Regions from separate parts of the Vibrio sp. 1069 genome, predicted to be linked through region 2. Evidence: predicted binding sites of a transcription regulator. Region 2 holds the regulator's gene; each other region holds the start of a gene.
The links. Region 2 encodes PurR, which represses purine synthesis genes. Its sites were predicted from a motif close to TNANGNAAACGTTTNCNTNA; they were not measured.
Positions count from the first base shown of each region.

Region 1 (9,977 bases), on a different contig from region 2:
AACGAAACGATGACAACCGCGAATACCACCAAAACTACAGGATAAATCATTGCTTGAAGCAATTTAGATCGCATCTTTTGGCGGTTTTCGACATAGTCTGCCAAACGCTCTAATACGGTATCGAGGTGACCTGATTTTTCGCCCGCCGCAACCATGGAGCGGTACAGTTCATCAAACACGTGTGGGTAATCGGCAAAACTGTCGGCGAGCGGATAACCCTCGGTTACTTTCGAGCGAACCGCAGCCAACATAGAACGAATCCTCGGCTTTTCAGCCTGCTCAGAGACCGCACGCAAACACTCTTCCAAAGGCATTCCTGATTGGACTAGCGTAGACAATTGCCGTGTGATGAGTGCCAGCTCAGATGTCGAGATGCCGCGCTTAAAGCTGACTGAACCTGAAGACTTAGCCGATTTAGCTTTCGTCTCGACCACTTCAATCGGGATCATCCCTTGCTCTTTGAGTCGCTGGCGCACTTGTCGGGCGTTGTCCCCTTCTATCGTGCCTTTTTTATGCTTGCCTTTTGCATCTAGCGCTTTGTACTCAAATGCCGCCATTAGGTTTCCTTCGTCACTCGCATCACTTCTTCAAGTGACGTAATACCACGACGTACTTTGCTTAAACCATCACTGCGAATACTTGGCGTATGGGCGCGAACGGCTCTCTCAATTTCTTGTTCACCAGACTCTCGATGAATCAACTCTTGCACTTGCTCATCGACCATAATGAGCTCGTGGATACCTGTTCGACCTCGGTAGCCTTTTTGGTTACACGCTTCACAGCCTTTTGCTCGGTGCAGTTCTAACGGTTCATGCGCTTCCATACCAAACAGTTTTTTCTGTTCCGCATCGGCTTCATACGGCTCTTTACAGCTTGGACAAAGCGTTCGAACTAAGCGCTGCGCTAGCACCCCTAATAACGAAGAAGAAATAAGGAATGGCTCAATACCCATATCACGTAGACGCGTAATCGCACCCACTGCGGTGTTGGTGTGGAGAGTCGACATTACCAAGTGACCCGTTAAGGACGCTTGCACTGCAATTTGTGCGGTTTCTAAGTCACGGATCTCACCGACCATCACCACATCCGGGTCCTGACGCAGAATGGCACGCAAGCCGCGCGCAAACGTCATGTCGACCTTTGGGTTCACCTGAGTTTGACCGATGCCATCAATATCAAATTCGATCGGGTCTTCAACCGTTAGAATGTTGCGTTCGTTGCTATTGATCTCTTGCAAGCCAGCGTACAAGGTGGTGGATTTACCAGAACCTGTCGGGCCCGTCACCAAGATGATACCGTGAGGGCGGCCAATCAAGTGACGGAAGTTGTCATGCACTGAAGGGGTCATGCCCAAACTATGTAAATCAAGACGAGTCGCGTTTTTATCCAACAGACGCATTACCACGCGCTCCCCATGAGAGGACGGCATCGTCGATACACGCACGTCCACCGCACGACCACCGATACGCAACGAAATACGGCCATCTTGAGGCACACGCTTTTCTGCGATATCTAGTTTAGCCATAACCTTCACACGAGAAACCAGCAAAGGCGCTAGCTTACGACTTGGGGTCAGAACTTCACGCAATACGCCATCGACACGGAAACGAATCGAAAGGGTTTTCTCGAACGTCTCAATATGAATATCCGACGCACCTTCTTTGATCGCTTCGCCCAACATGGCGTTGATCAATTTGATGATTGGCGCATCGTCTTCCGATTCTAATAAGTCTTCATCATGCGGCAGTTCTTCAGCCAAAGAGAAGAAATCATCGCTATCAGCACCAATATCTTCCATCAACTGACGCGCTTCAGACGAGTCGCGTTGATATGCTTCAGTCAGCTTTTTATCAAAGGCTTCTTTATCGATAGGTTGCGGTACGAAGCTTTTCTTTAATACACGACGGACTTCAACCAGAGCCGCAGGGTTAAGCGGCTCGACATAGTAAAGAATAGGTGGACGCTCAGGATGCTCTGTCTCCAGCACCAGTTTAAAGCGGTTGGCAAAACTGAATGGCAGACGACGCATACTTGGCGCTGTGTCTAACATATCAACCATTAGTTGTTTTCCATTTGATCAATAAACGCTTGAATCTCTGTTGGGTGCTGACGCTCCTGGCCAAAGGCAGGCATAACCGGGATCTTCTCGTCAGCCATCAACTTCAAACCTTGATCCGCTTTGTAAAGCTGTTCTGCGCGAATAAAGTTGTATTTACGCTGCGTAATACCGTCGGCCGTCACACCATCGCGAATAATCGTCGGCTTGATGAACACCATCAAGTTACGTTTTTCTGTTTGCGTGCTAGTTGACTTGAACAGATGGCCAAGTACCGGAATGTCACCCAATAGCGGCACTTTAGACTCACTTTCAAGTGCGCGTTCATCGACCAAACCACCAAGAACCAACATCTGACCATCTTGGATCATGACAGAGGTGTTTAACTGTCGTTTAGCAAAGCGAACGTCAACCGCACCGTTTGCGCCTAATACGTTGGAAACTTCTTGTTCAATGTTTAACTGTACAGAGTCACCTTCGTTAATTTGTGGCACTACTTTGAGTTTGATACCGACTTCTTTACGGTCAACCGTTTGGAATGGGTTGTCGTTGTTTGAGCCAGCCGTAGAGCCCGTAATAACCGGAACCTCTTCACCCACAATAAATGATGCTTCGCCATTATCCATTACGGTAATACTCGGAGAAGATAGAATGTTTGAGTTGGAGTCAGAAGCAACAGCACTAATTAGCGCTGTCCAGTCACCCATGACAATACTCATTGCCGCACCATTTACTCCGCTAAGTGCTGACGCTAGCGTAGAGTAGTCACCTGATTCAGTAACATCATATGGCGTTCGTTCGCCATTAGAGTTGGTATAGTATTCAGTTCGGGTTTGATCTTTTGCTTCTTCTAGACCAACCATCACCTGACCAATCGGGGCTCCTGAGTTACCGTACTGAATTACAGCACCCGTTTCTAACGAACCCCACTGAACACCTAGGTTAATACCATCACCTTCAGACATTTCGACAATTAACGCTTCAATAAGAACCTGAGCACGACGAATATCGAGTTGAGAAATGACGTCTTGTAATGCCATCATAATATCTGGCGGCGCTGTTAAAACTAACGAGTTAGTTGCAGCGTGAGCAGCAATGACGACCTCACCACGCGATGCACCTGATGTTTTCTGACCGGCTTGCTTTTCAGCTTGCAGGTTATCGGAAACACCTTTCAATACATCCACCAAGTCTTCAGCTTTCGCATTTTTCAGGTACACAACTCGGTTGTTACCTTTTGTCGCCATTTCAACATCAAGTTGACGAATCAAACGTTTCAAGCGGGCTCTTACTTTTGGATCACCAGAAATTAAAATCGCGTTAGTACGTTCATCGGCCACAATTTTAGGTTCAAGGAACTCTGGCGTGCTTTTCTGATTCGCACTTTTATTCAGTGCTTCGACAATGCGTACCATTTCAGCAGCAGATGCATTACGCAGCTCCACCAATTCAATTTCTTTATCACCGGCTTGGTCAACACGCTTGATGATCTCTGCTAAGCGATTCACTACTGCCGCACGACCAGTAATCAAGATAATATTCGCTGGATCATAATGAACCACGTTACCGGCACCGGCGTTATCAATCAGCTGACGAAGTAGAGGAGACAACTCTCGAACCGACACATTACGCACCGCGACAACTCGAGTGATAACACTATCGCCTTGCGCGCTGCCATCACCTAACACAGGGATTGCTGAGGTTTTTGAGTCTTTTGCTTTGATAACCTTAAGTACCCCATTGTCCATTTCTACGACTGCGTAACCGTATACTTCAAGGACATTAAGGAAAAAGCTGTAGTATTGCTCTTCGTTAAGAACGTCATAGCTGCGGACATCGATTTTACCGCGTACTGAAGGATCAACAATGATGGTCTTTTCGAGGTTACGACCAACTATGTTGATGAATTCTTGAATATCAGTGCCTTTAAAGCTCGCACTAAATTCGTTTGCCATTGCACCTGGTACGCAGAGTAAACTTCCTGCTAGTAGCCAAGCACTTTTGCTGAACCAATGTTTCACGTATGTCTCCCTGAACTTACGCCGGTTGCCTAAGTCTTACAATTGGATATAGATATCGTACTGTTGGCCGTCTCGCTCAACAGTTAAATTTAATTCTTGCGGATCGCTCATCACTTGCATCAGTTGTACTGAAGAAGACGGGTCACTTAAATCGATCCCGTTCAGTTGAACCGCAATATCGCCAGGTTGTAGCCCTACATCATTAAATAATGCGGCATCACGACCAGGTGATACTCGATAACCAACAATGTCTCCGTCTTTTTTGACGGGTGAAATGGTGATGTATTTAAAAACGCTTTGTGGATCTTTCGCAATTTCCTCGCGGATTTGCTCTAATTTCTCTCCAACGTCAGACGTCGCTGCTTCTGCTCGCTGAGCTTGCGCCCTAGCTACCTGCGGCGATTCAGATAGCTTCTTATATTCTATACCTTCCATCATTAAGGTCTCGTCTCGACCTTGGTTATCAATGATGACGCGATCCACCAATACCGCTTTTAGTGTCGCACGTGTCCCTTCGATTTCTTCACCCAAACCGTACGTAGCTTGCTTACCTCGGTTAGCAATAACAGCAAGGCTGGTGTTGGCATCACTACTTGCAACCGCACCGACCAGCGTAAGGTTAAGGCGCGTCTTAGGGGCGTCTTTAACAATAGGCTGTTCTACAACCGCCGCTTTTTGCTCAGTGTATTTACCGAATAGGTTGGCATTCTGAAGGGCATTAAAATCTATCGCGTCGCCTTTATTGCTCGCAGCAACGCTACTCGCCGATGGACGCCATTGCGGCACTTCCGACGATTGAGGTATGGCTAACCACACAATTTTGCCAAGTATCCATCCGGTTATCGCAATAAACAGACAGGTAAGCAACAAGCTAAGTTTGGCTTGAATGGTATAATGATTGGACTTGATCTGAGCCAGTAGCGGTCTGCTTGATAATCCTGCACTTAGCTCTAAACGTTTCACTGAATGGATTCCTTTATTCTAACGTCCGTCATTTAAGCTATAACGATAGCTATCGACTTTAAATTGCTAAATTTGCAATAAAATTATTACTCAACAAAGAGCAGTGAACTATATCACAAGTTGTCTTTCATACCTTTTTCTTATGCAGTTTTTGCCAACTCCCTTGAAAAAAATACGCCTTGACTCCATCTGTAGGTGAATAATCCATCACTCATTGCCGTATTCGGGCAGTGATTAGATAGCGTAGTGTTCTATGAGTTCCCTAAATGAAGCCGTTAGGCTAGATAAATGGCTATGGGCCGCAAGATTTTACAAAACCCGCTCCATCGCACGTAACATGGTCGATGGCGGTAAAGTCCACTATAATGGCCAACGAAGCAAGCCGAGTAAAATCGTTGAAGTGGGCGCTGAAGTCAGACTTCGTCAAGGCAACGAAGAAAAAATCGTGATCATCGAACAAATCTCAGATCAACGCCGAGGCGCTCCCATCGCACAAACCTTATATCGCGAAACCAATGAGAGTATCGCGAAACGTGAGGAACACGCGACTCAACGTAAGCTTAATGCCCACAACCCAAGTCCGGAACGCCGCCCAGATAAAAAGCAGCGCCGAGACATCATTAAGTTCAAACACCAATAAAAGCCGGAATTACCAACGAGGAAAGCACTCCATGGCAAATAATGTTTTAAACCGCTACCTATTCGAAGATCTTTCAGTACGTGGCGAGTTGGTACAATTGGATGAAGCGTACCAACGTGTTATCTCCAGCAAGGAATATCCGGCAGCAATAGAGAAACTGCTGGGTGAGCTACTCGTTTCAACTACTCTTTTAACTGCCACTCTTAAGTTCGAAGGTTCGATCACCATCCAGCTACAAGGCGACGGTCCTGTGTCTCTTGCCGTTATCAACGGTGACCATAACCAACGTGTTCGTGGCGTAGCTCGCTGGGAAGGCGATGTTGCCGATGACGCAAACATTCACGATCTAATGGGTAAGGGCTACCTTGTGATCACCATCGAACCGAAAAACGGCGAGCGTTACCAAGGCGTCGTTGGACTAGAAGGTGACACTTTAGCAGAAGTGCTAGAAGGCTACTTTGCAAACTCAGAGCAGTTAAAAACGCGCCTATGGATCCGCACTGGTGAGCATGAAGGCAAAGCACACGCAGCAGGTATGTTGATTCAAGTGATCCCTGACGGCACTGGCTCTCCAGATGATTTCGAACATCTAGAGCAGCTCACTGACACAGTAAAAGATGAAGAATTGTTTGGTTTAGAAGCGAACGAGTTATTGTATCGACTATATAACCAAGACAAAGTACGTCTGTACGAGCCGCAACCTGTCGAGTTCCATTGTGGCTGTTCTCGTGAGCGTAGCGGTGCCGCAATCATCACCGTTGAGAAAGCTGAAATTTATGACATTTTGGCAGAAGTTGGATCAGTTTCTTTACATTGTGATTACTGTGGCACAACTTATACGTTCGACGAATCTGAAGTCACTGAACTGTATGCACAAGCTTCTACGGACAAGAAAACCCTGCATTAATTTACATAGCTTATCAAGCACGTAATTTACCCTACAAAAGGCCAGCTTAATGCTGGCCTTTTTGTGATCAACCCCTCGTAATAACTAGCCTCAAGCGTAATAAAACAACTGCTTAATTTTAAACAATTAATAATGATTTTGCCCTAGCGCAAAGGATTGCGTGCACGATAGACTATTCCCACCAATATGTGACGGGTTACCTAAAACCTTATTGAAATCATGGGTAAATTTTGAGCTATCTCCCTGTTTTCTCCCCGCCCCGTTGCTAGCATGGTGAGCAGATTAAAATTAAAACATTCTTACAAAATCCCTACAAAATCCTTATAAGGAGCACCTATGACCGTTATGGAACATACTAAGGCTGCAACACTTGATCTAACCAAGCACGGACTGCATAACGTAAAAGAGGTTATTCGCAACCCAAGCTACGAAATGTTGTTTGAGGAAGAAACGCGTGAAGACCTAACCGGTTATGAGCGCGGCGTGGTTACTGAACTAGGTGCGGTTGCCGTTGACACTGGCATCTTTACTGGTCGCTCACCAAAAGATAAATACATCGTCAAAGACGCTACGACAGAAGAACATATGTGGTGGACGTCTGATCAAGTGAAAAATGATAACAAGCCAATCACTCCTGAAGTGTGGGACGAGCTAAAAGAACTGGTCACAAACCAGCTTTCTAACAAACGCTTGTTTGTTGTTGACGGTTACTGTGGTGCAAACCCAGATACACGTTTGAGCATTCGTGTTATCACAGAAGTCGCATGGCAAGCGCACTTCGTTAAAAACATGTTTATTCGCCCGACAGAAGAAGAGTTAGCGACATTTGAACCAGACTTCGTGGTAATGAATGGCGCAAAATGCACTAATCCAAAATGGGAAGAGCAAGGCCTGAACTCAGAAAACTTCACCGTATTTAACCTAACTGAGCGCATGCAACTTATCGGTGGTACTTGGTACGGCGGTGAAATGAAGAAAGGTATGTTCGCCATGATGAACTACTTCCTTCCACTAAAAGACATCGCATCAATGCACTGTAGCGCTAACATGGGCAAAGATGGCGATGTAGCGGTATTCTTCGGTCTATCTGGTACGGGTAAAACGACCCTGTCGACTGATCCTAAACGTGCGCTAATTGGTGATGATGAGCACGGCTGGGATGATGACGGTGTCTTCAACTTCGAAGGTGGTTGTTACGCAAAAACGATCAAACTTTCGAAAGAAGCGGAGCCGGACATCTACAATGCAATTCGTCGTGATGCACTGCTAGAAAACGTAACAGTACGTGGCGATGGCTCTATCGACTTTGATGATGGTTCGAAAACAGAAAACACACGTGTTTCTTACCCTATCTACCATATCGATAATATCGTTAAGCCAGTATCAAAAGGCGGTCACGCGAATAAAGTGATCTTCCTATCAGCCGATGCATTTGGCGTACTGCCTCCAGTATCTAAATTGACACCCGAGCAAACTAAGTACCACTTCCTGTCTGGCTTTACCGCCAAACTAGCGGGAACAGAGCGCGGTATTACTGAGCCAACACCAACTTTCTCTGCTTGTTTCGGCGCGGCGTTCCTAACGCTTCACCCAACTAAATACGCAGAAGTACTGGTTAAACGCATGGAAGCAGCAGGCGCTGAGGCTTACCTAGTGAATACTGGTTGGAACGGCACTGGCAAACGTATCTCTATTCAAGATACACGCGGAATTATTGATGCCATTCTTGATGGTTCGATTGAAGAAGCACCAACTAAGCACATTCCAATCTTCAACCTTGAAGTACCAACGTCACTACCAGGTGTGGATCCTAGCATTCTAGACCCTCGCGACACGTACGTTGACCCACTTCAGTGGGAAAGCAAAGCGAAAGATTTAGCAGCGCGCTTTATCAATAACTTTGATAAGTACACAGACAACGCTGAAGGTAAATCTCTGGTTGCGGCTGGTCCTCAGATTGATTAAATCGAGTAACAGCGACGTCGCGTAAACGCAGTGAAAAGTTGGCATTAACTTATCACCTTTACGTAGGCCAAGTTACAAAAATTGCTTCAAGCCCCTCTTTTGAGGGGCTTTTTATTGAATACCACAGAATATTGATACAAGCTAAAGCCTATCTAGTTTTATTTCATAACACACGTAGGTTCTAGCAAAGATGAAAACAGCGCGTCGAGTTCTACTTCTGTTACTGGTTATCTTAGTTGCCATTCCAGCCGCTACGATTGCGCTGCTAACAACATCTTACGCGGACGCAACCTGGCGCTTGCTGTCAAACACCTTTTCTCTTCCCTTCCGGGCCGAAAGCGTGCGTTATGGCTTTCCCTATCACCTAACTTTACAACGCGTGAACACCAGCGGAGACGATGCGTCTTACATCGAGCAAGTCGATTTATGGATGAATCCCGATGTTTATCGCGATGGTAAATGGATCGTTGATAGTTTATTGATTGATGGTATGAGCTTGCAGTATGGCGCACCAAAGCTCCCACCTTTAGATAACGTTTTATTCCATCAAATCGCGCTCAAAAATATTGATTACGCCGACGAGCAGTTCTCTGCCAATGGCATTGACCTTCAAATTCAATCACCACAATGGAATGGTCAATTAATACCATATGGCGAAGTTCAACTTGCAGCTGACCAACTCTATTGGAATGGCGAAGCCTTTAATCAAGTCTTAGTCGATATAGACTACAAACCGCAAGACAGTACGCTTTATGGCACCTCTTTTAACTGGCGTAACAGTCAAATATCTGGGCAAGGGGAGCAGTATCCTCAAGGCTGGTCTTTAGTAAATGTGACCATCAACAAGCTGAAACTGAGTAATACGCAGCGCCAGTCACTGCTTGCAAAACCTTGGCACGATCTACCATTTAACATTAATCATATTAATAGCTTAGATTTGCTTAACGCCGATATTGAATGGGGCGACTGGCACTGGCAGAACTTGGATCTTTCTGTGGAAAACGCCACACTGCCACTGTCTCTCTGGAAGACAAAAGCTCAAGTGTCATTGCAGGCGGATAGCGTTCGATTCCAGCAGCAAACCGCAATAGAGCCACGTTTGAGTGCCGCTATCGAGCCAGGAGTAATCCAGCTCAACGAGCTCAGTTTAGATTGGCAGCAAGGTCGAGTGCAAGTTTCTGGATTGTTCACGCCAACACAATGGAAGCTCAAAGAAGCCTCTATTCAAGGCCTCAAGTGGGCAACACAGCCAGAAGACAACCTAAATTGGTGGCACGCCGCCACCAGCGAGTTAGAGCATGTTGCAATCGAACGACTCGACATTGAGCGCAGCCAAATTATCCAGCTATCTCACGAACCTTATTGGCAACTTTCCGGTTTAAATATCGAAGGACAACAGCTTGATATTAAACAGTCGGCTCAACG
Region 1 is NZ_JAWOWP010000004.1:74,299-84,275, reverse strand. It holds gene gspF (type II secretion system inner membrane protein GspF) at 1-557, opposite strand, end outside; gene gspE (type II secretion system ATPase GspE) at 557-2,059, opposite strand; gene gspD (type II secretion system secretin GspD) at 2,059-4,077, opposite strand; gene gspC (type II secretion system protein GspC) at 4,114-5,040, opposite strand; gene hslR (ribosome-associated heat shock protein Hsp15) at 5,294-5,680, shown strand; gene hslO (Hsp33 family molecular chaperone HslO) at 5,712-6,587, shown strand; gene pckA (phosphoenolpyruvate carboxykinase (ATP)) at 6,924-8,552, shown strand; gene R7040_RS08285 (AsmA family protein) at 8,743-9,977, shown strand, end outside.
Region 1: pckA (phosphoenolpyruvate carboxykinase (ATP)) is a predicted target of PurR. The motif match lies at 6,732-6,751, and genes of this name have one in related genera.

Region 2 (9,977 bases):
TCGTCATCACGCAGTACTAGGGCCTCATCACGAAGGTCAGAAAGCCTCTCCGCATCTGCATAAGTCAGATACCAAGGCGCATCGAAGTAATCTTTGACAGATTGACGCAGACGCGAGCTAAACGCACGGTTCTTATCCATATCGATTGCAGTACGAATAAACTTGTGCACGTGTCGGTCGTAACCAATCCAAAGGTCGATCGCTTGCTGGCCCCAGCTTGTGATTCGGTCCAGCTTCATTTGCAGACCAAACAAGGCTTCTTCGATAAACTCCAGCTCAGGGTCACCGTAAACAATTTCTTGAATATCGAGGATCTGAGTTTGCAGTTCATCACTGGCGGCTTGCAGCGTATCTTGAAGTTCACGCAACGTGCTTGATGTTTCTGACAGAAGTGCTTCACAGTTGTTGATCGCTTCGCGCCAGTCTTTGTTAAGCAGGTCAGCAATCTGTTGTTTCACTGACTGTTGCTGCTCATCCATAACACGTTGGTTGAGGTCAATTTGATCGAAGATTTCGCCTACAGAATATTTTAAAACACCGTATACGTTTTTCTTCCAGTGACCCGGTGTGCCACCTTTTTGTGCTGCCTCAATCGCTTTCGCCATTTCATCCGCTACCATGGATAGCTGGATAGATAGACGCAGTTTTGAGAACTCACGATGACGCACGTAGTAGTCGGTTATTCCTATCGCTAATGGCGACAAGCGGTAAATGCTCGCTCCGTCAGTAATCTCACTGACAAAACGGCTCATAAGACGCTGCTTAACCATCTCGTTGATCGCATTGTTCGCACGAAAAGCGGAGGCTTCGCCGGTCTCATCAAATAGTCGAGTGACGATGGCAAATGCATCATGCAGTTCACCTTCACCCAGTTCTTCATCGAACCTTTCATTACTCAGTACGGCAATGGCTATCAAAAATGCCAATCGCTCTGTGGTCAGGTTCAACGAGAAATCGTGCTGCTTAACCCAGCCAACCAGCTCATCGATTGGTTGCTCTGCAGCATTGAGAGTCATCTCACTCATTGTTATTCCTGTTTATCGTTCTTTTTAGCCCACACATGAATGTAGCGGCCTAATGAGAGGTATGGCTCTTGTCGACAAAGTTGTTTTTCTAGCGCCAACACATCTTCAAACTCGTAATCACCCATGTATTCCATATTGCCTATGTAATCACTAAATGAGCGAATACCAGATTTGCCACAAATATTAAAACCTGAATTTTCTATCCACTGGTAGACTTCTTCAGGTTTTAAGCCTTTTTGCGGCTGTAGTTTAAATCTTTTTCGGTGAGGCATGCCGTCTAATATATGAGGAATGTTGCCACAAACCACGTTTTTATAGACTAAACCGTGGTGGTTGTAGAACATGACTGATGCGATACCTCCCGGTTTTACTTGTTCAAGAACTGTTTCAAGTGCGGCCTTAGGATCAACCAGCCACTCCATCACAGCGTGGAACATAACCAGATCGACCTGTCCATCCATATGTTCACCGATGGATTGGACAGGCGAATGAATCAGGCGATACTGCTCAAGCAAACCGTTTTTTTCAATATCCTGCTTAGCCAACTGCAGCATTTCCGAAGATAGATCACATAAAGCGATTCGATGTCCGAGCTTAGCAAGCTTTTGCGACATTTGTGCCAAACCACCACCAGCGTCCAACACTTCTAGGGGTTGCTGGTCAGCATCTAATTCACTTAGAATCTGTAGAAAATCTTCCCACACAATGATTTGGCGGATCTCCCCTTTATCGGAGCCGTAAATATTTTTTGCAAATTTGTGGGCGATATCGTCGAAATTGCGGTCTTCTGTCACTTCTGCTGAGTTATCATAACGGATTGTGCCGCTATTCTGGCACAAGGAAAGCAGGAATAAAGAGGGATACCCTCATTTTTATTATCAATTGATGTTTTTTCGGACTATTTATGTATGTTTGAGCTGAAAAAAGTAGTGTCAGCCATGCTTATGCCCCTTCCGGCATTGCTGCTGATAGGCTTGTTGGGTCTTGCTCTCATTAGTTTTACTACAAAACGTAAAACTGGCTGCTTCGTTGTTCTATTCTCTTTTGTTGGCATTTTTCTTGTTGCCTTCCAACCTGTTTCAACCAAGCTTCTTATGCCGTTAGAGCGAGAGCATAAAGCCTTTTTGCCAGTTTCTGGCACCATCGACTACGTGATGGTTTTAGGGAATGGTCATGTTATCGATGACGAAATTCCACCCACCTCGCAGTTAAGCCGTGCAGCATTAATGCGCTTAACTGAGGGCATTCGTATTTTAAGAATGTATCCAGGCGCGAAATTAATCTTATCCGGCTATGCTGGCGGATCTGAAATTAGCCACGCGCGAATGATGGCGAACGTTGCCCTTGCGTTGGGAGTCGCGAAATCCGATATCATTTTATTAGAAGATGCGAAAGATACGTGGGAAGAGGCGCGTCAAGCGGCTGCATTCGTTCAACAAAAGGAGATTGTGTTAGTCACTTCTGCGAGTCACATGAGCCGTGCATTGTATGAGTTCAACGCAGCAGGCATTAAACCAATCCCAGCCCCGACCAACTTCTTAGCTATTAGCGAGATAAGTCAACCTTGGGATAAATACTCACCTAAAGCGCGTTACTTAGAACAAACAGAGCTTTATTGGCATGAGTACTTGGGCAGTATTTGGCAAAGGTTGCGTGATACTGTCGGCCAAACACCAATGGTTGAAGCAAACTAGTATTATCTTGAAGCCACAAAAAAGGAGAGCCGAAGCTCTCCTTTTTCTTTTTACGATTGAGTTATGTTCCAACTAGTCACCAGCAAACATATAGCCTTCGCCGTGTACCGTTACAAAAATCTGTGGGTTCTTAGGATCGAACTCCATTTTTGCGCGCATACGTCGAATAAGAACATCAATGGTGCGGTCATTCGGCGCATCCACTCGATGGCTGATCATGTTCAAAATACGCTCACGACTTAACACCTGGTTAGGATAAGACGATAATGCCACCAAAAGTTCATACTCTGCTTTAGTTAGTTTTACTGGCTCACCGTTGCGGCTAAGTGCGCGACGTTGAATGTCGAATGTCCACTCCCCAAAGCGCACAATGTGCTCTTCACTGGTTTCATTCGCTTTCGAGCTGCCACTGCGCGCTGCTGAAATACGCCACAGCAAGTTTTTAACGCGAACTAACAGCTCTCTCAGTTCAAAAGGTTTTGTCACATAATCGTCAGCACCCATTTCTAGGCCTACGATTTTATCAATGCTATCCGTGCGTCCTGTTACTAATATGATACCAATATCCGATTGGCTACGTAACTCACGAGTAAGCATCAGGCCGTCTTCACCAGGCAGGTTAATATCCAGCATGATCAGGTCTACATCGCCCGCTTGCAAAACTTCACGCATTTCTGCGCCACTCTCTGCTTCGCTGACTTGGTAGCCCTCATTTTGGAAATATCCCGCAAGCTTACTACGAGTTACAACATCATCTTCTACGACTAATACGTGATAGCTCATTTACACCACTTTTCTGTCTTCTTATTATCCAAGACGTATTCTATTCATAACTAGTAACATTTCTAGTCATAGATACATTAAAACGCAAGATTTAGCGTTTTTATTGATTCAAAACAAGCTTGCCCATTGCTATTAATAAACGGTCATTTTTGACCATAAAACATAACAATTATAGTTACTGCTATTCATTTTAATTGATTACACTTAGGGGATATCCCTAATTGACTTTGTGATGCATGACTTGAAGCATCATTCAGGAGCCCAAAATGCAAGAAGTGAAAGCTTTTAATGAAAAACGCGCTGAAATTTACTGGTGGTTTTCGAGCTTGTTCGCAAAAGAACTAACAGAGAAAGAATTGGAAGCCTATCACAGTGTTGAAATTCGCAGTTTTCTCGCAGGTTTAGGTGAAAATGAGTCGCTAAAACCAGCCGTTGATAGCCTAGTTGATGCGCTGAATCGGTTACAAGATCGTGAAGATGCACAACTAGAGCTTGCAGCTGACTTTTGTGAACTGTTTTTGAAGACAGAAAAATACGGCGCTCTTCCTTACGCATCCATGTACATTGGTGAATCAGGTTTACTGAATGACAAGCCAGCTGAGGAAATGGAAAAGTTGATGGCTGAATTTGGCGTTCAAGTAGACGAAAACCTAAAGGAACCTGCGGATCACTTAGCCGTTGAGCTCGACTTTCTCGGGAACATGATTATCCGCTCAAACGAGCTTGAACAAGAAAAACACATGGAAGAAGCCTTCGTTAAACAAAACGACTTTATCCAGCAACAATTGATGTCTTGGTTACCTCAGTTTTCAGACAAATGTAAACAATTCGACGAATTTGGATTTTACTCGAGTGTCGCGAAACTATTAGTTGCATTTTGTAAACTAGACAGCGCCTACCTTCTTGGTGAATAATTGCCGCCTATTTTTAGGGAGCCTGCCTATCGGGCTTCCTGTATGCCTGAAAGTGACCAATTGTAAGTAACTTGGGTATAATATTCGTTTGCCTTAACTTAGCGCAAAGACGCTTGGTTATTTAGCAGTCAAAATGTGACTTCAAATACACAAATCTCTTGCTGAAAACATTGCTAGTCAGTTCACATAGGGCTAAAATGTGAGCGCAAACGATTAAATATGATTTATATGTAAACCGCTGAAATATAGCGGTTTTTGTGTTTTCTTAACAGGTTGATGGCAATTTCTCATCAGATAGAAAAAAGATAAAATTCATCGACCGATGCTGCTACGTACCCTTTTGTCGCACTTGGATCAACCGCTGCCGAGACACTTAGCGCCAATTTTATATTGCTAGGTGTGAAACCATTAGAGCATCAGGTACATCCAATACGACATATTTCAGTAGCTCGATACAGGACACCATTTATGGCCACGATAAAAGACGTTGCTCGCTTAGCCGGCGTTTCCACTACGACAGTTTCGCACGTTATCAATAAAACGCGTTTCGTTGCAGAAGCAACGCAAGAAAAAGTAATGAAAGCCGTTGACGAGCTGAATTACGCGCCAAGTGCCGTTGCACGCAGCCTAAAATGCAACTCAACTCGTACGATTGGCATGTTAGTAACTCAATCAACTAACCTATTTTTCTCAGAAGTGATTGATGGCGTTGAGAGCTACTGTTACCGCCAAGGCTATACTCTGATTTTATGTAACACAGGCGGGATTTACGAAAAACAACGCGATTACATTCGTATGCTGGCTGAAAAGCGCGTTGATGGCATCCTAGTGATGTGTTCTGACTTAACCGAAGAACTAAAAGAGATGCTTGACCGTCATGCGGACATTCCTAAAGTGGTCATGGATTGGGGCCCAGAGAGCTCACAAGCAGACAAGATCATGGATAACTCAGAAGAAGGTGGCTACATTGCAACCAAACATCTGATTGACAATGGTCATACGGATATCGCTTGTCTAAGCGGTCATTTTGAAAAGCTTGCTTGCCAAGAGCGCATTGCAGGTTTCCGTCGCGCAATGAGCGAAGCGAACCTAGCTGTAAATGAAGACTGGATCCTTGAAGGTAACTTTGAATGTGATACGGCCGTATTAGTTGCAGATAAAATTACCGCAATGGACAAGCGCCCGACGGCGGTATTCTGTTTTAACGACACAATGGCTCTAGGCCTAATGAGCCGCTTGCAACAAAACGGGATCAAAATTCCTGAAGATATTTCAGTGATCGGCTACGACAACATCGAGCTTGCGGAATACTTCTCTCCACCGCTAACGACTATCCACCAACCTAAACGTCGTGTTGGTAAAAATGCATTCGAAATTCTACTTGAGCGTATCAAAGATAAAGAACACGAAAAACGAATTTTCGAGATGCAACCTGAGCTTGTAATTCGAAATACTGTGAAAAAAATGAACTAAATTTCACTGTATTTAACCGTGTTAAATAAGCGCTCTACAGGGGCGCTTATTTTTTTGGAAAAATTAAGCATTCTCTAATACTTCACACCACTCTAATAACAATTGACTAACGTTAACTCCCTGTTTTATATAAATGTAATATATATTAAGAACTCCTTTTCAAAGGCCAATTTGCACCTTTCCATATGCAAAATAGAGCATTCAATCTATCATTTTTATTGAACCGAAATCACACTTTTAACGCTAAACCGTGATGTTAATTCAATATAAGAAGTATGCTCATTGTGTCACGCACAGGGCAAACCATTCGAAAGAGTGGGACGCAAAGCCTCCGGCCTGAACCATATTACGATATGGAAGGTAGCGGGGTTACCGATGGCAAGTGTGTAAGCAATGACTTTACTCTGTAATGACATTGTTTTTACGCATGTTTGCTACTCTCTCGGACCTGACTTTTGGTGGCGTAATATTAATTACACCGAGATAACAAAACATGGATAAACCGATACTCAAAGACTCTATGAAGCTATTTGAGGCACTTGGTAATATCAAGTCGCGCTCAATGTTTGGTGGCTTCGGACTATTCGCTGATGAAACAATGTTTGCACTAGTGGTAAACAATCAGCTTCATATCAGAGCAGACCAAAAAACTTCATCTGACTTCGAGAAACAAGGGCTAAAGCCTTACGTTTATAAAAAACGTGGCTTTCCAGTCGTTACAAAGTACTACGCTATTTCCAGCGATTTATGGGAATCAAGCGAACGCTTAATCGAAGTAGCGAATCAATCATTGAAAAAGGCAAAGCTTGAGAAAGAACAGCAAGCAAGTACAAAGCCTAACCGTTTGAAAGATTTGCCTAACTTACGACTGGCTACCGAGCGCATGCTAAAAAAAGCCGGCATCGAATCCGTAGAGAAGCTTGAAGAGGAAGGTGCGCTTAACGCCTATAAAGCGATAAGAGATACGCACTCTGCAACCGTCAACATTGAGTTGCTATGGGCACTAGAAGGGGCTATCAACGGCACTCATTGGAGTGTGGTACCTCAAGCTCGCCGAGATGAGTTGATGAACGGCCTCCAATAAAAGTCGGCCTAAAAACTATCTTGTAAAACCGCAGTCTAATCTGCGGTTTTTTTGTGAAATTTTTTCGGTTTTCCTACTGTCTTATTACATATATCCCAAATTGGAATCAAAATTATGAATAAGAAACTGATATTAGGTCTCATCCTACTAGCGGCTATCGTCTTTTTAGGTATTAACTTTGGCCAGTATTTAACCTTAGAGAATGCAAAAGCCCAACAAGAAGCACTAACTACATACATCGATCAGAATTTTGTATTCTCGGCTGCGATTTACTTTTTTACCTACATTGCAATTACCGCTTTTTCTATCCCAGGAGCGGCAGTAGTCACCTTACTTGGTGCAGCCTTATTTGGTTTTTGGACAAGCTTGCTACTGGTTTCTTTCGCTAGCACTATGGGGGCAACACTGGCCTTCTTGAGCAGCCGATACTTATTGCGTGACTGGGTACAAAACAAATTCGGAAATAAACTCAACGCAATTAATCAAGGTGTCGAAAAAGACGGAGCTTTTTATCTATTTTCCTTGCGTCTAATCCCTGTATTCCCTTTCTTTCTAATCAACTTACTGATGGGCTTAACGCCGATGTCTGTAGGTAGATTTTATCTCACTAGCCAAATAGGTATGCTGCCAGGCACAGCCGTATATCTGAATGCAGGTACTCAATTAGCAACAATTGAAAGCCTATCGGGCATTGTTTCACCCGCAGTATTAGCGTCTTTTGCGCTATTGGGACTATTTCCAATCATCACTAAATGGGTTATGAATAAAGTAAGGCCGACACCAAGTCAGCAAAACTCGTAATTGGTGAAGTGGGTATTTTGATGAAAATATTTATCGCTAAAAACCCAGCAGAAGCACACATTGTATGTGAGCTGCTTAAAGTGGAACAAATTTACTGTGAAGTTCGTGGAGAAGGTATTTTCGGCTTAAAAGGAGAACTGCCGTTTGGTGATGATACCGATCCTTATGTGTGGCTTTTTGACACTGCACAAAAGATGAAAGCTGAAGAAATAGTAAAAGCATATCGAAAACAATCCGATAGGCATGAGTATCAAGATTGGCAATGCCCAAAATGTCATGAAATAAACGAAGGGCAATTTGGTGCATGTTGGCAATGTGGATATCAACTAGGAGAGCTATAGCGGCTCTCCTATTCAGTGGATGCACTCAGTTTTAAGCACATACAGCTTGCTGTTTAATAAACTCGATGGAGTGTTGATTGAAGTCTTCTGGACGCTCTACATTGCATACATGACCACAATTCGGGATTTCTCGTAGAATGCTGAGCTTATGTGCTGCAACCATTTCTTTGACAGGTTTAATAAACATGTAATCCCTGTCGCCCATTAAGTAAAGAGTCGGAATGGGTAACTCTCGATCTTTAAAATATTTCATTAACGGATTTACATCAGCGGCAAGAATAAACCAACGTTTAAATTCTTTTTGGCAAAGCTTCTTGGCTTCGCGAATAAAAAGGTGGCGAGATTCTCGTTGGCTTCTTTGAGGCATAACAATATAAGCGAACAGTTTGTAGAGCCACATGTACGGTAGGATATGCTTACAAAAATTACCTAATTTCACCAATATCTGAGAACGAGTGTTAAGCCTTGTGACAGCACCGCCGAGCACCATCGAACGTACGCGCTCTGATGACAATTCAGCAAGGTTTCGAACAATAATAGTACCAAGCGACATACCGACAAAATGAGCGGATTGGATCTTTAAATGGTCCAATACTTTCAAAATATCTTGGGTAACTTCCGTAAAGGTATAACGGCTAGCAATGAGCTCTTTAAGTAACTGATTTGACTTTCCATGACCTCTTAAATCGATCAGCAATAAGTTAAAGTGTTGCTTGTAAGCTTTAATTTGCTTGAACCAGATAGAAGAGCTACCACCAGCACCGTGCACAAATACAACCCACTCATTACTAGTAGGGTGCAAATAGGTTTTATGAAAAAGTAGCGGCTGGGTCATATTGAGTATCAAAAAGATCGTGCTATTGAGTAAAAAGCCATCCTACCACACTCCCCTTACTCAAGATAATAAAGGCACCTCATTCGGTGCCTTTCGTTACAATTTTAAGTCAAACTAACGCTGAGTGGTAAAGCTGCAAATAAGATTCTGCGGCCTTTTGCCAACAAAAGTCTTGTTGCATCGCGTGCAACTGTACTTTATTCACTTCAGGCTCGTTTTGAGCGTAGAGCAACAGTGCCCTTAGCATCGTTAACAACAATGCCTGCGGTGTCGGTTCGAAAAAAACAAACCCCGTTGCTTCAGATGGGTTTACATCATAATCGCTAACGCTGTCCTTCAAGCCACCAACACCGCGTACTATCGGTAATGTCCCATAAGCCATACTATAGATTTGGTTTAAGCCACATGGTTCAAACTCAGAAGGCATCAAGAAGAAATCAGAACCCGCTTCAACGATATGCGCAAGTTCATTGTCATACGCTTCTACAAAGGCAAATTGGCTAGAAAACTGCGCGGCAACCTCTCGTAACTGAGCGGCAAGAACAGGGTCTCCGGTCCCAACGACAACTAGCTGAACATCGTGCTTCAAAAAATCGGCCAAAGCAGGCAACAAGTAATGAACGCCTTTCTGCTGGGTCAACCGACAAACCATACCGAACATAGCTACATCTTTTTCGGGCAAATTTAGTCTTTGTTGTAATGCTTTTTTACAAGCTTTCTTCCCTTGCGACATACTTTTCTGGTCGGCGCAGTAATTAACCGGCAAGTAGGTATCCGTTTCCGGATTCCAAGCGCTGTAATCACAACCATTCAAGATGCCGACTAAGTCCTGCGCACGTTGCTGAAACTCCCAAGCCATGCCGTGACTGCCAAGCTCTGTTTTTAGTTCCTCTGCGTACGTAGGGCTAACCGCGTTTATCTTATCTGCATTCATTACACCAGCTTTAAGCATCGTAATATGCGTTGCACTCACCGCAGCATCGGGAACGTTTCTACAATGAAACTCTGGCAAACACTGCACGTCTTC
Region 2 is NZ_JAWOWP010000001.1:91,977-101,953, reverse strand. It holds gene mukF (chromosome partition protein MukF) at 1-1,025, opposite strand, end outside; gene cmoM (tRNA uridine 5-oxyacetic acid(34) methyltransferase CmoM) at 1,028-1,819, opposite strand; gene elyC (envelope biogenesis factor ElyC) at 1,934-2,719, shown strand; gene torR (two-component system response regulator TorR) at 2,792-3,502, opposite strand; gene torD (molecular chaperone TorD) at 3,769-4,416, shown strand; gene purR (HTH-type transcriptional repressor PurR) at 4,885-5,889, shown strand; cyclic di-GMP riboswitch class I at 6,177-6,266, shown strand; gene R7040_RS00400 (TfoX/Sxy family DNA transformation protein) at 6,383-6,973, shown strand; gene R7040_RS00395 (TVP38/TMEM64 family protein) at 7,088-7,774, shown strand; gene R7040_RS00390 (DUF2007 domain-containing protein) at 7,795-8,115, shown strand; gene R7040_RS00385 (alpha/beta fold hydrolase) at 8,147-8,950, opposite strand; gene glgA (glycogen synthase GlgA) at 9,060-9,977, opposite strand, start outside.

Region 3 (9,977 bases), on a different contig from region 2:
AATCTTTAAACTTCTCGCCTTCTTGCTCTTTGCCTTCAACGACTCGTGAGACCAGTTCCGCATTGCGATTTAAGTGGTTGCGAATTTTTTCCAGTAAGTTTGCGTCTTCTGCGATGCGCTCCATGATGATCGCGCGAGCGCCATCCAATGCAGCTTTGGTGTCTGCGATGCCTTTGTCTGCATCAAGGTATTTGCTTGCCTCGCTTTCTGGCTCGGTTTGTGGATGATTCCAAAGCTGATCTGCGAGTGGTTCAAGACCAGCTTCAATCGCGATCTGACCTTTCGTACGACGCTTGGGTTTGTAAGGTAGGTATAAGTCTTCAAGACGAGTTTTGCTGTCTGCCTGCGCGATCTCTTGTTCTAGCTCTGGCGTCAGTTTGCCTTGCTCTTGGATTGATTTGAGGATGGTTTGACGGCGATCATCCATTTCACGAAGGTAAGACAGACGGCTGTCCAAAGTACGAAGCTGGGTATCATCAAGGCCCCCCGTCACCTCTTTGCGGTAACGTGCAATAAAAGGGACAGTGTTGCCATCATCAATTAGGGTGACAGCGGCGTTGACTTGCTCTGGGCGAACATTCAGTTCTTGAGCAATCATGCGACAGATAGCTTGGCTCATCCGTGTTTTCTCTTTTAATTCGGTTTTGGTTGTATAGAACATTGGGGTCGTTCGAAGAATTTGCAATGTTTTAAATTAACGAGGCAAAAATTTACCGGGCGCTGGTGGACATCAGTCAGATTTATGTCAAAACTGTAATTAAATTGAGAACTTATATCCGCAGTTATCGACTAACCTAATTCCACGGTTGTTGATATCACTAAATGTAACTCGGCTTATACGGATAATCATGATGAAAAAAATGTCTTTGGCGTTAGCGCTTACGAGTGCCTTACTTGTCGCCCCGCTTAGTTGGGCGCAGTCTATCTCAGGAACCACACAAGCTCCCGTTTATCAGCTCGATAACAAATTGGTACTAGGGCGTGTGGAGAGCGTCTACTACAGTGACATTCCGGAACTAAAAGCGGTGCCATTTATTGGCAAGATTGATACTGGTGCAGATACGACATCGATGCATGCGGAGAATATCCATGTCAGTAGCTCACACCCAGATTACCAAGATTTGAAAGATAACGAGTTACTTTGGGCGATTGTCGATGACTTAGGTGGTACGAAGGCAAAGTGGGACGCCGACAGCTTTAAGCCATATCAAGTAAAGGTTAGCTTTACGGTTCCTCACCCTTATACAGGGAAGGAAATACAGATTACCGATGATCTGGAAAGAGTGAGCGCGATTCGCAGTCGAACAAGCAAAAAGCCCATCCTACGCCCGACAATAAAAATGCCGATGACAATCGCTGGTCACACCGTTGATACGGAAGTGAACCTGACCAAGCGTACGCAATTCTCTTCTCCTATCTTGATTGGTAAAACCTATCTCGATGATAACGCATGGGTCTTCGCTGGTTACGATTACCTTCAAGAACAGCCACGCGCAAAAATGATTGGCAAAAAAGAGACGGTTGAAGTCGAAGGTGTGCCATATAAGATCAGCATCTCAACTTCTAGCCGTTATACCAACGTCCATGCACTGGACATCAAGGTAGACAAAAAGCATAACGAAGTCTCTTTTATGTTAGAGGGCGAGAATGGCAAGCGTCATCCAATGACATTACCCTTGGTACGAATGCTGAAAACGACCAAAAGCGAGCGCCCTTTAGTCTATTTACCCGTCAAAGTCGGCGAAAATGAAACTCAACGTTGGTTGGTGTATCTGCGTGATCGCAGTAAGTTCAGTTCGCAAATTCGCTTAGGTCGGGACGTCGCGAGTCAGCACTTTGTTATTGATACGGACAGAGAAAATCTATTGGGTGGCGTAGAAAAAACGTTCAAAAGCGCACTCAAATCAAAACCTCTTGTCGTTTCACCAGAAGAACAGGTCACCATTGATGGTTATACCGTCCCTGCTTACCCCACTTTTACTGTGAAAACGCCATTACTGCGTGTAAATGGGTTTGAAGTAACAGAAAAAGGTAAGGATGAGTCCGTCACGTTTTATTTAATGAACGATGAGGGAAAAGAAGAAAAAATCACCAAACCAGTGTTGAAAAAGCTCAAGGTTGGCAGCGCGGTGCGCCCTGTTGTTGAAGGAGACTTTCTTCTCGGTAGGAAAGACACATCAATGAAGTTTGCGCTCGATGTGCTTGATGAGGGTGACACTCAACCCTTTTTCGTGTTTGGTCATGACATAGCCAAGGGTGGTGTGTTGCTGAACACTCGCGCAGACCATCTACTAGATGCAAGACCACTTTTCAAAGCTGGCCATATCGAAGTGGCTGAAGTTGAGGGGATGTCTTTCCCTGTGAAGTTAGACACGGGTGCAGATGTAAGCTCAATCAATGCTAAGAACATCAAGCAGTTTAAGAAAGACGGCAAAGACATGGTGAGCTTTACCTATGAGAACGATCTTGGCATGAAACAGGCGTTTACCAAGCCTGTTGTTGATGTCATGCGTATTAAAGCTAAGAAAGGCGAGAAAGCGAACGTACGCCCTGTGGTTGAAATGCATGTTAAGCTTGGCGAATTAGAGAAGAAGATCCGAGTCAACTTACAGGACCGAGGTCGCTTCCATTACAGCATGATTTTAGGTAAAAACTTCCTAAAACATGGCGCGGTTGTTTCGAGTGATACGAATTACATCGTGACGCAAAAACCGGATTACGAAAAGTAACACTCTGGCCGCCTTATCACCTTGATACCCAAAGCCTGAACAACATTGGATCTTTGGGTATATCATCTCCTTAATGCTGCCAAAGAGCAGCATTTTTTAGTTGAGATAGGAGTTAATTTGAAAACTAAGCTGATTACACGAGAAGGTTACAACAAACTCAAACAAGAGCATGATTACCTTTGGAATGAAAAGCGCCCGGAAATCACCAAGATCGTCACTTGGGCGGCGAGCCTGGGCGATCGCTCAGAAAATGCGGATTACACCTTCAATAAACGTTTACTCCGTCAGATCGACCGTCGTGTCCGCTTCCTTCGTAAATTCCTGCCAGAAGTCACGATCGTTGACTATTCTCCGCAACAAGAAGGCAAAGTCTTTTTTGGTGCATGGGTGGAAATAGAAAATGAGGCAGGAGAAGTGAAAAAGTTTCGTATTGTCGGGCCTGAAGAGATTTATGGCGATGCGAAAGACTACATCTCTATCGATTCACCTATGGCGCGAGCGATGTTGAAAAAACAAGTGGATGAAGAGTTCACGGTACGCACCCCAGAAGGTGAAAAAGAGTGGTTCATCAACTCAATTGAATATATTCAACCGGCCTCGGAAGACTGAGGCTTTATCACCGATTCAAGTCTCATGAAGTTCACTAGGAGTGACTTGGGTCTCAACGTCAGAATATTTGGTATAAAGGCATGGTGCCTTTCTCGGAGAAGTAAAATGAACAAAGCAGTCATGTGTAGTGCTGCACTAACAATAGGTTTCTCACTTTCAGTTTTTGCTCAAGATGAAGTGAAAGGCTGTGACGCTAAAGAGTTAGCGGTAGAGCAGCAGCTCGAGTATGCAAAAGCGCAAGGTAATGAGCATCGCATTAAAGGCTTGGAGCAAGCACTTTCCGCTATCCAGAATGAATGCTCGGAAGGTGAGCTGCGCCAAGAGCTGCAAACAGAAGTGGAAGAAAAGACTAAAGAAGTTGAGGAGCGAGAGGAAGAATTAGTCGAAGCTCAGCATTCAGGGAAAGCAGACAAAATTGAGAAAAAACGTCACAAGCTGGCTGAGGCACAGCAAGAGCTGCTTGAGGCCAAACGTGAACTGGAATGGAATTATGGTCAATAGTAGGTGCTGAAAATACCTGCTAGAGAGAGAATAAAGCGCTTAAGATAAAAAGAGTAACAATTTGCTTGAGCACGTTAGGAAAAACAGTGATACATTTTCGACAATAGACGCTTCTGAAAGGATGTTTCAATGCAAGAAAATCATAAAATTTTAGTGGTTGATGACGATGCTCGTTTACGTGCTCTATTGGAGCGTTACCTTTCTGAGCAAGGTTTTCAGGTACGAAGTGTCGCCAATGGCGAACAGATGGATCGCCTACTAACGCGCGAAAACTTTCACTTAATGGTGCTGGACCTAATGTTGCCAGGTGAAGACGGTTTGTCAATTTGTCGTCGTCTACGCCACGCGAACAATATGTTGCCAATCTTAATGCTCACCGCGAAAGGTGATGAAGTGGACCGCATCGTAGGTCTTGAGGTAGGGGCGGATGATTATTTGCCAAAACCGTTTAACCCACGCGAATTGTTGGCTCGCATCAAGGCAGTATTACGCCGCCAAACTGTAGAGTTGCCGGGTGCACCAAGCACGGAAGAAAAAGTGGTGGAGTTCGGGGAGTTCCGACTCAATTTAGGCACTCGCGAGATGTTCCGCGGTGACGAGGCAATGCCACTCACCTCTGGAGAGTTTGCTGTCCTAAAGGCGCTCGTGATGAATGCGCGTGAGCCAATGTCACGAGATAAATTGATGAACATGGCGCGTGGCCGTGAATATTCTGCAATGGAACGCTCTATTGACGTACAAATCTCACGCTTACGTCGCATGTTAGAAGACGATCCGAGCAAGCCGCGCTACATTCAAACCGTGTGGGGCCTAGGTTATGTTTTCGTCCCAGACGGCAAAGAGGTGTAATCTCTTCACTCCATAGCCAGCACTTGGCTATAGCAACTTCAGCCTTCATTACCTTCCCTTTGAAGGCTGAAATTTCGCGATTAGGACCACTAGGAACGTTCCATGCGCATCCGAAGTTCACTGACACAATCTATTCTGCTGTTCATCTCTTTGCTTCTCGCGAGCCAAGTTTTCTCTTACTACGCCGTTTTTAACTACGCGTTGATGCCGAGTTTGCAGCAGTTCAATAAAATTCTCGCCCATGAGCTCAATTTGGTGCTTGATGATGAAGGACCTTTAAAGTCTGATGCACCGTTAAGGCGTCAATTATTAGAAAGATTAGGGGTGACGGTTCACAGCCTTGACAGCGATAAGGCGATTGAATTTCATCACGCAATGTCGATTGATTTGATGTCTGAAGAAATGAGCCAAGAGCTGGGTTCGCCTACAGAAGTACGCTTATTGCTTGGCGATGAAAGTTACATTTTGTGGATGCACATCGAAAAGTTGCCGAACTCCATCATTCGTATTCCGTTATCTGAGCTGCAAGAAGAAGATTTTGCACCGCTGTTTCGTAACAGTTTGATTATGGCGCTGCTGATCATTGCTGGTGGTTGGTTGTTTATTCGTTTGCAAAACCGTCCACTTTTGGCTTTAGAGAGAGCCGCGAAAGACGTCGGTCGAGGTGAGATCCCGCCCCCCTTAGCAGAGAAAGGCGCATCGGAGATTCGCTCTGTAACTCGAGCCTTTAATCAAATGTCGAAAGGTATTCAAGAGCTAGAAGAAGACCGAGCCTTATTAATGGCGGGGATTAGCCATGACTTACGAACACCTCTGACGCGTATTCGCCTAGCAACAGAAATGATGTCTCCTGAGGACAGCTATCTTGCGGAGGGGATCATTAGCGATACGGAAGAATGTAATGAGATCATCAGTCAGTTTATGGATTATCTCAAACCGGTGAACCAAGAATCGTTTGAAGCGGTTGATATCAGTACGATTGCCAGTGACGTCGCCAGTTCTGAAGGTGGTTATGAGGTTGAAATTGAAACAGATCTTAATCTTAACTTGCCGCCAGCCAAAGGAAGCGCGATTGCGATTAAGCGGGCGATCAGTAACTTAGTTGTGAATGCGCTACGTTATGGCAATGGCTGGGTCAAAATCAGCACTGGTGTGACAGCAGATAAGCAGCTAGTGTGGATTTCAGTAGAGGACAACGGACCGGGTATTGAGCATTCTCAAATCGCGAGGTTATTTGAACCCTTTACGCGTGGTGACACCGCTCGCGGTAGTGAAGGCACTGGGCTAGGGTTGGCGATTGTGAAGCGTATAATCAGCCAGCATTCAGGTTCTGTGGTGATGCGTAATCGCAGTGAAGGCGGTTTAATCGCTCAAATCAGCTTTCCTACCAAGTAAGTCGATGGCCCGCACCCTTTAAAACAAAAAGCCCAACCTAAATAGGTTGGGCTTTTCTTATTCTCAATAATCTTAAGACTCTTTCACTTCCTGAGGAAGTTCATCTTCGTCTTCCAGTTTCTCTGGCAGAAGTAGATTTAAAATGATCGCTGTGATGCCACCTGCTGCAACACCAGTTGAGAAAATACTCTTAATAAATTCTGGCATAAATTGCAGGATCTCTGGTTTTTGCGCGATACCAAGTCCCATTGAGAAGGATAAGGCCATGATCAGAATTGCGCGGCGATCGAGCTCAACACGAGAGATAATACGCACACCAGCGGCAGCAATCGTACCAAACATGACAATCGTTGCGCCGCCAAGTACTGGCTCAGGAATCAGCTGAACAAAGCTAGCGACGCCAGGAAACAAGCCAAGAATCACTAACATGCCAGAAATAAAGTAACCCACGTAGCGGCTCGCGACTCCTGTTAGCATGATGATGCCGTTATTCTGGCTAAACGTTGAGTTCGGGAAGCTGTTAAAAACGGCTGCGATTGCAGAGTTTAAGCCGTCTGCTAACACACCGCCCTTAATGCGTTTCATGTACACTGGGCCTTTTACTGGCTCACCAGACACTTCAGATGTTGCGGTAATATCACCGATGGCTTCTAGTGCGGTAATAAAGAAAATCAGTACCAGCGGAATGAACAGAGACCAGTCAAACGATAAGCCATATTGCATTGGTACGGGCAGTGCTACGATCTCGGTTGCGCCTAGCTGAGATGTATCTACCATCCCCATAAAATACGCCATGATGTAGCCCACTAGCATCGCAATCACGATTGAAGCCACACGGATGTATGGGTTTTTCGAGCGGTTTAAAATCACAATTAATCCAAGTACCGTTCCAGCCAGAGCAAGTTTGTCTAAGCTGCCGAAGGTTCCTTCATTTAATGCTGCGTAGCCGCCGCCCATTGATACTAAGCCGACTTGAATCAGTGTGAGACCGATAAGAGTGACGACGATGCCTGAAACGAGCGGAGTGATGATTCGGCGGGCATGCTCCAATACGCGAGATAGGAAAATTTCTGCAAATGATGCGACTAAAATCGTACCAAAAATGGCAGCCATCATGGTGCTGATGTCTGCTCCACCGGCTTTCAGCGATAGGCCTGCACCAATAATAGGGCCTAAAAAGTTAAAGCTGGTACCTTGAATAGAGAGCAAACCAGAGCCAATTGGGCCAATGGTGCGAATTTGAATAAACGAAGACACGCCTGACGCAAACAAAGACATGCTGATGATGGTATTCGTTTGGTCTGCTGGTACACCCAAAGACTGACAGATGATCAGTGAAGGAGTGATAACCGCGACGAACATCGCCAATAAGTGCTGAAGTGCGGCAAAAATGGTTTGAGGCAAAGGTGGTCGATCGTTGAGTTGATAGACCAGTTCCGAAGATCGGTTTGAAGTTGTCATTGTTTGTCTCGCTAGTCGCAATATTTCCCTAGTTCTCGCTGAATGGGAGAGCAGGGTGGAGTCGACGTCGTTACCTGTGATTGCTGTTAATCAGAGTCAACTCAGGTTGGTGGAGTGTGATCTAACACACTTAAAAATTTGTGCGCGATTATAGAGAGATTCACTCAAAAAGCAAACGTTTGCTTTGTTTTTGGCGTATTAAAAAACGAGCCATTTGGCTCGCTTTCAATCATTACGCTTTGGAGTAAATATCCCGCTCACCCAACCAGCGATCGATAATCGCTGTTGCGTTAGTCGGGTAATTGTCATGAATATGACGCGCAATACGCTGAACTTCGGGAATCAGGCGTTGATCTCGAACTAAGTCTGCGATTTTGAAATCAGCAAGACCTGTCTGCTTTGTACCCAATAGTTCTCCAGGGCCACGAATTTCTAGGTCTTTCTGCGCAATGACGAAGCCATCGTTACTTTCACGTAGTACTCCGAGACGTTTTTGCGCGGTTTTTGACAGCGGAGAGTGGTACAGCAGCACACAATGGCTAGCAACGGAACCTCGGCCCACGCGACCTCTTAACTGGTGTAATTGTGCCAAACCAAGACGTTCAGGGTTTTCTATGATCATCAAGCTAGAGTTTGGCACATCCACACCAACTTCAATCACTGTCGTTGCGACCAGCAAATGCAGTTTACTGTCTTTGAAATCTTGCATCACCGCTTGTTTCTCTGCCGGCTTCATTCGTCCGTGTACTAGACCAATTTTTACGTCCGGCAGCTTACGTTGAAGTTCTTCTGCGGTATCTGCCGCGGCTTGCGCTTCTAATACTTCCGACTCATCAATCAGGGTACACACCCAATATGCCTGCTTGCCTTCGTTTAAGCAGGCATTTCGGACACGCTCGACGATGTCGTCACGTTTTGTATCTGGAATGGCAACGGTTTGAATCGGCGTTCGACCCGGTGGTAGCTCGTCAATCACGGAAGTTTCCAGATCGGCGTAAGCGGTCATCGCTAAGGTCCGAGGAATAGGCGTCGCCGTCATGATCAACTGATGTGGGTAGGCGCCTTGTTTTGCGCCTTTTTCACGCAATTCTAATCGCTGATGGACACCGAAGCGGTGCTGTTCATCAATGATGACCAAAGCAAGGTGATGAAATTCAACGTGCTCTTGGAATAGCGCGTGAGTACCCACTACCATTTTCGCTTCACCACTGGCAATACGAGCCAACTCGGCTTCCTTTGCCTTACCTTTGAGTTTACCCGCTAACCAACCGACTTGAATGCCCATTGTTTCAAACCAGTTTGCGAAGTTGATAGCGTGTTGCTCGGCCAATAGTTCGGTTGGCGCCATGAGTGCCACCTGATGGCCATGCTCAATGGCTCTAACAGCGGCCAAAGCGGCAACCAATGTTTTTCCCGAACCAACATCGCCTTGCACTAATCGCATCATTGGGTGCGGTTTTTCTAGATCGGCTTCAATCTCTTGTACTACTCGGGTTTGAGCGTTTGTAGGAGAGAAAGGCAGTTGGGCTAAAAGCTGCGTTTTTAGTTTATGACAAGGACCGAGAGGTAGCGCTGAATCCTTCTGACCTTTGCTACGCACCGCCAGCATCGATAAGTTTTGTGCGAGCAATTCTTCCATGATCAAGCGGATTTGGGCAGGATGTTTGCCTTCGTCAAACTCATCTAAATTAATGGTTGGTGGTGGGCGATGAATGGTGTGCAGCGCTTGCGACATCGTGATTTGATGGTCATACAACCCCGCTGGAAGTAATTCCTGCACTGCGGTTTTATCAAGCAGGGCTAAAGCTTGTTCGGTAAGGTTGCGTAATGTGATTTGACGCAATCCATCGGTGGTGGGATAAACAGGGGTTAAGCTCTGTTCTACATCGGGCTTTTGCTCGCTGACGTAAAACTTGTAGTCAGGATGAACAATTTCCAAACCCATGCCACCGCGCTTAATTTCACCGTAAGCATGCACTAACTTACCTTGCGTGAAATTGTTCTTCATGGCTGCGGTAAAGTTGAAAAAGCGCAGCGTGATAGTGCCATTACCGTCGCTGATTTTTACCGTTAGCATTTTGCGCTTACCGAAGATAGTGTCGACTGCCATGACCTTACCTTGCACGGCCGCCCAAAGGCCAGCATGCAGTTTGGCAATTGGGTAAATACGAGTACGATCTTCGTAGCGTAACGGAAGGTGAAACAGCAAATCTTGAACGCTATGTAAGCCAACTTTGGCGAGTTTTTCTGCGACTTTCGCGCCAACTCCAGAAAGGGAGGTTAATGGGACGGCAGATAACATTTGGGCGGACATAGAGGGCTTAAGAAAATGGTTAACATAGCAGTATGTTAACCATGGAGCTGTGTTTTTGTACAGGAAAAAATAGTCATGCTTTAGTTAGTGTCATGATTTGACTGATAACCTATCATTCC
Region 3 is NZ_JAWOWP010000004.1:97,121-107,097, forward strand. It holds gene R7040_RS08395 (Tex family protein) at 1-619, opposite strand, end outside; gene R7040_RS08400 (ATP-dependent zinc protease) at 849-2,729, shown strand; gene greB (transcription elongation factor GreB) at 2,847-3,338, shown strand; gene R7040_RS08410 (DUF1090 domain-containing protein) at 3,444-3,839, shown strand; gene ompR (two-component system response regulator OmpR) at 3,969-4,688, shown strand; gene envZ (two-component system sensor histidine kinase EnvZ) at 4,791-6,083, shown strand; gene R7040_RS08425 (uracil-xanthine permease family protein) at 6,156-7,544, opposite strand; gene recG (ATP-dependent DNA helicase RecG) at 7,777-9,858, opposite strand.
Region 3: R7040_RS08425 (uracil-xanthine permease family protein) is a predicted target of PurR. The motif match lies at 7,712-7,731, and genes of this name have one in related genera.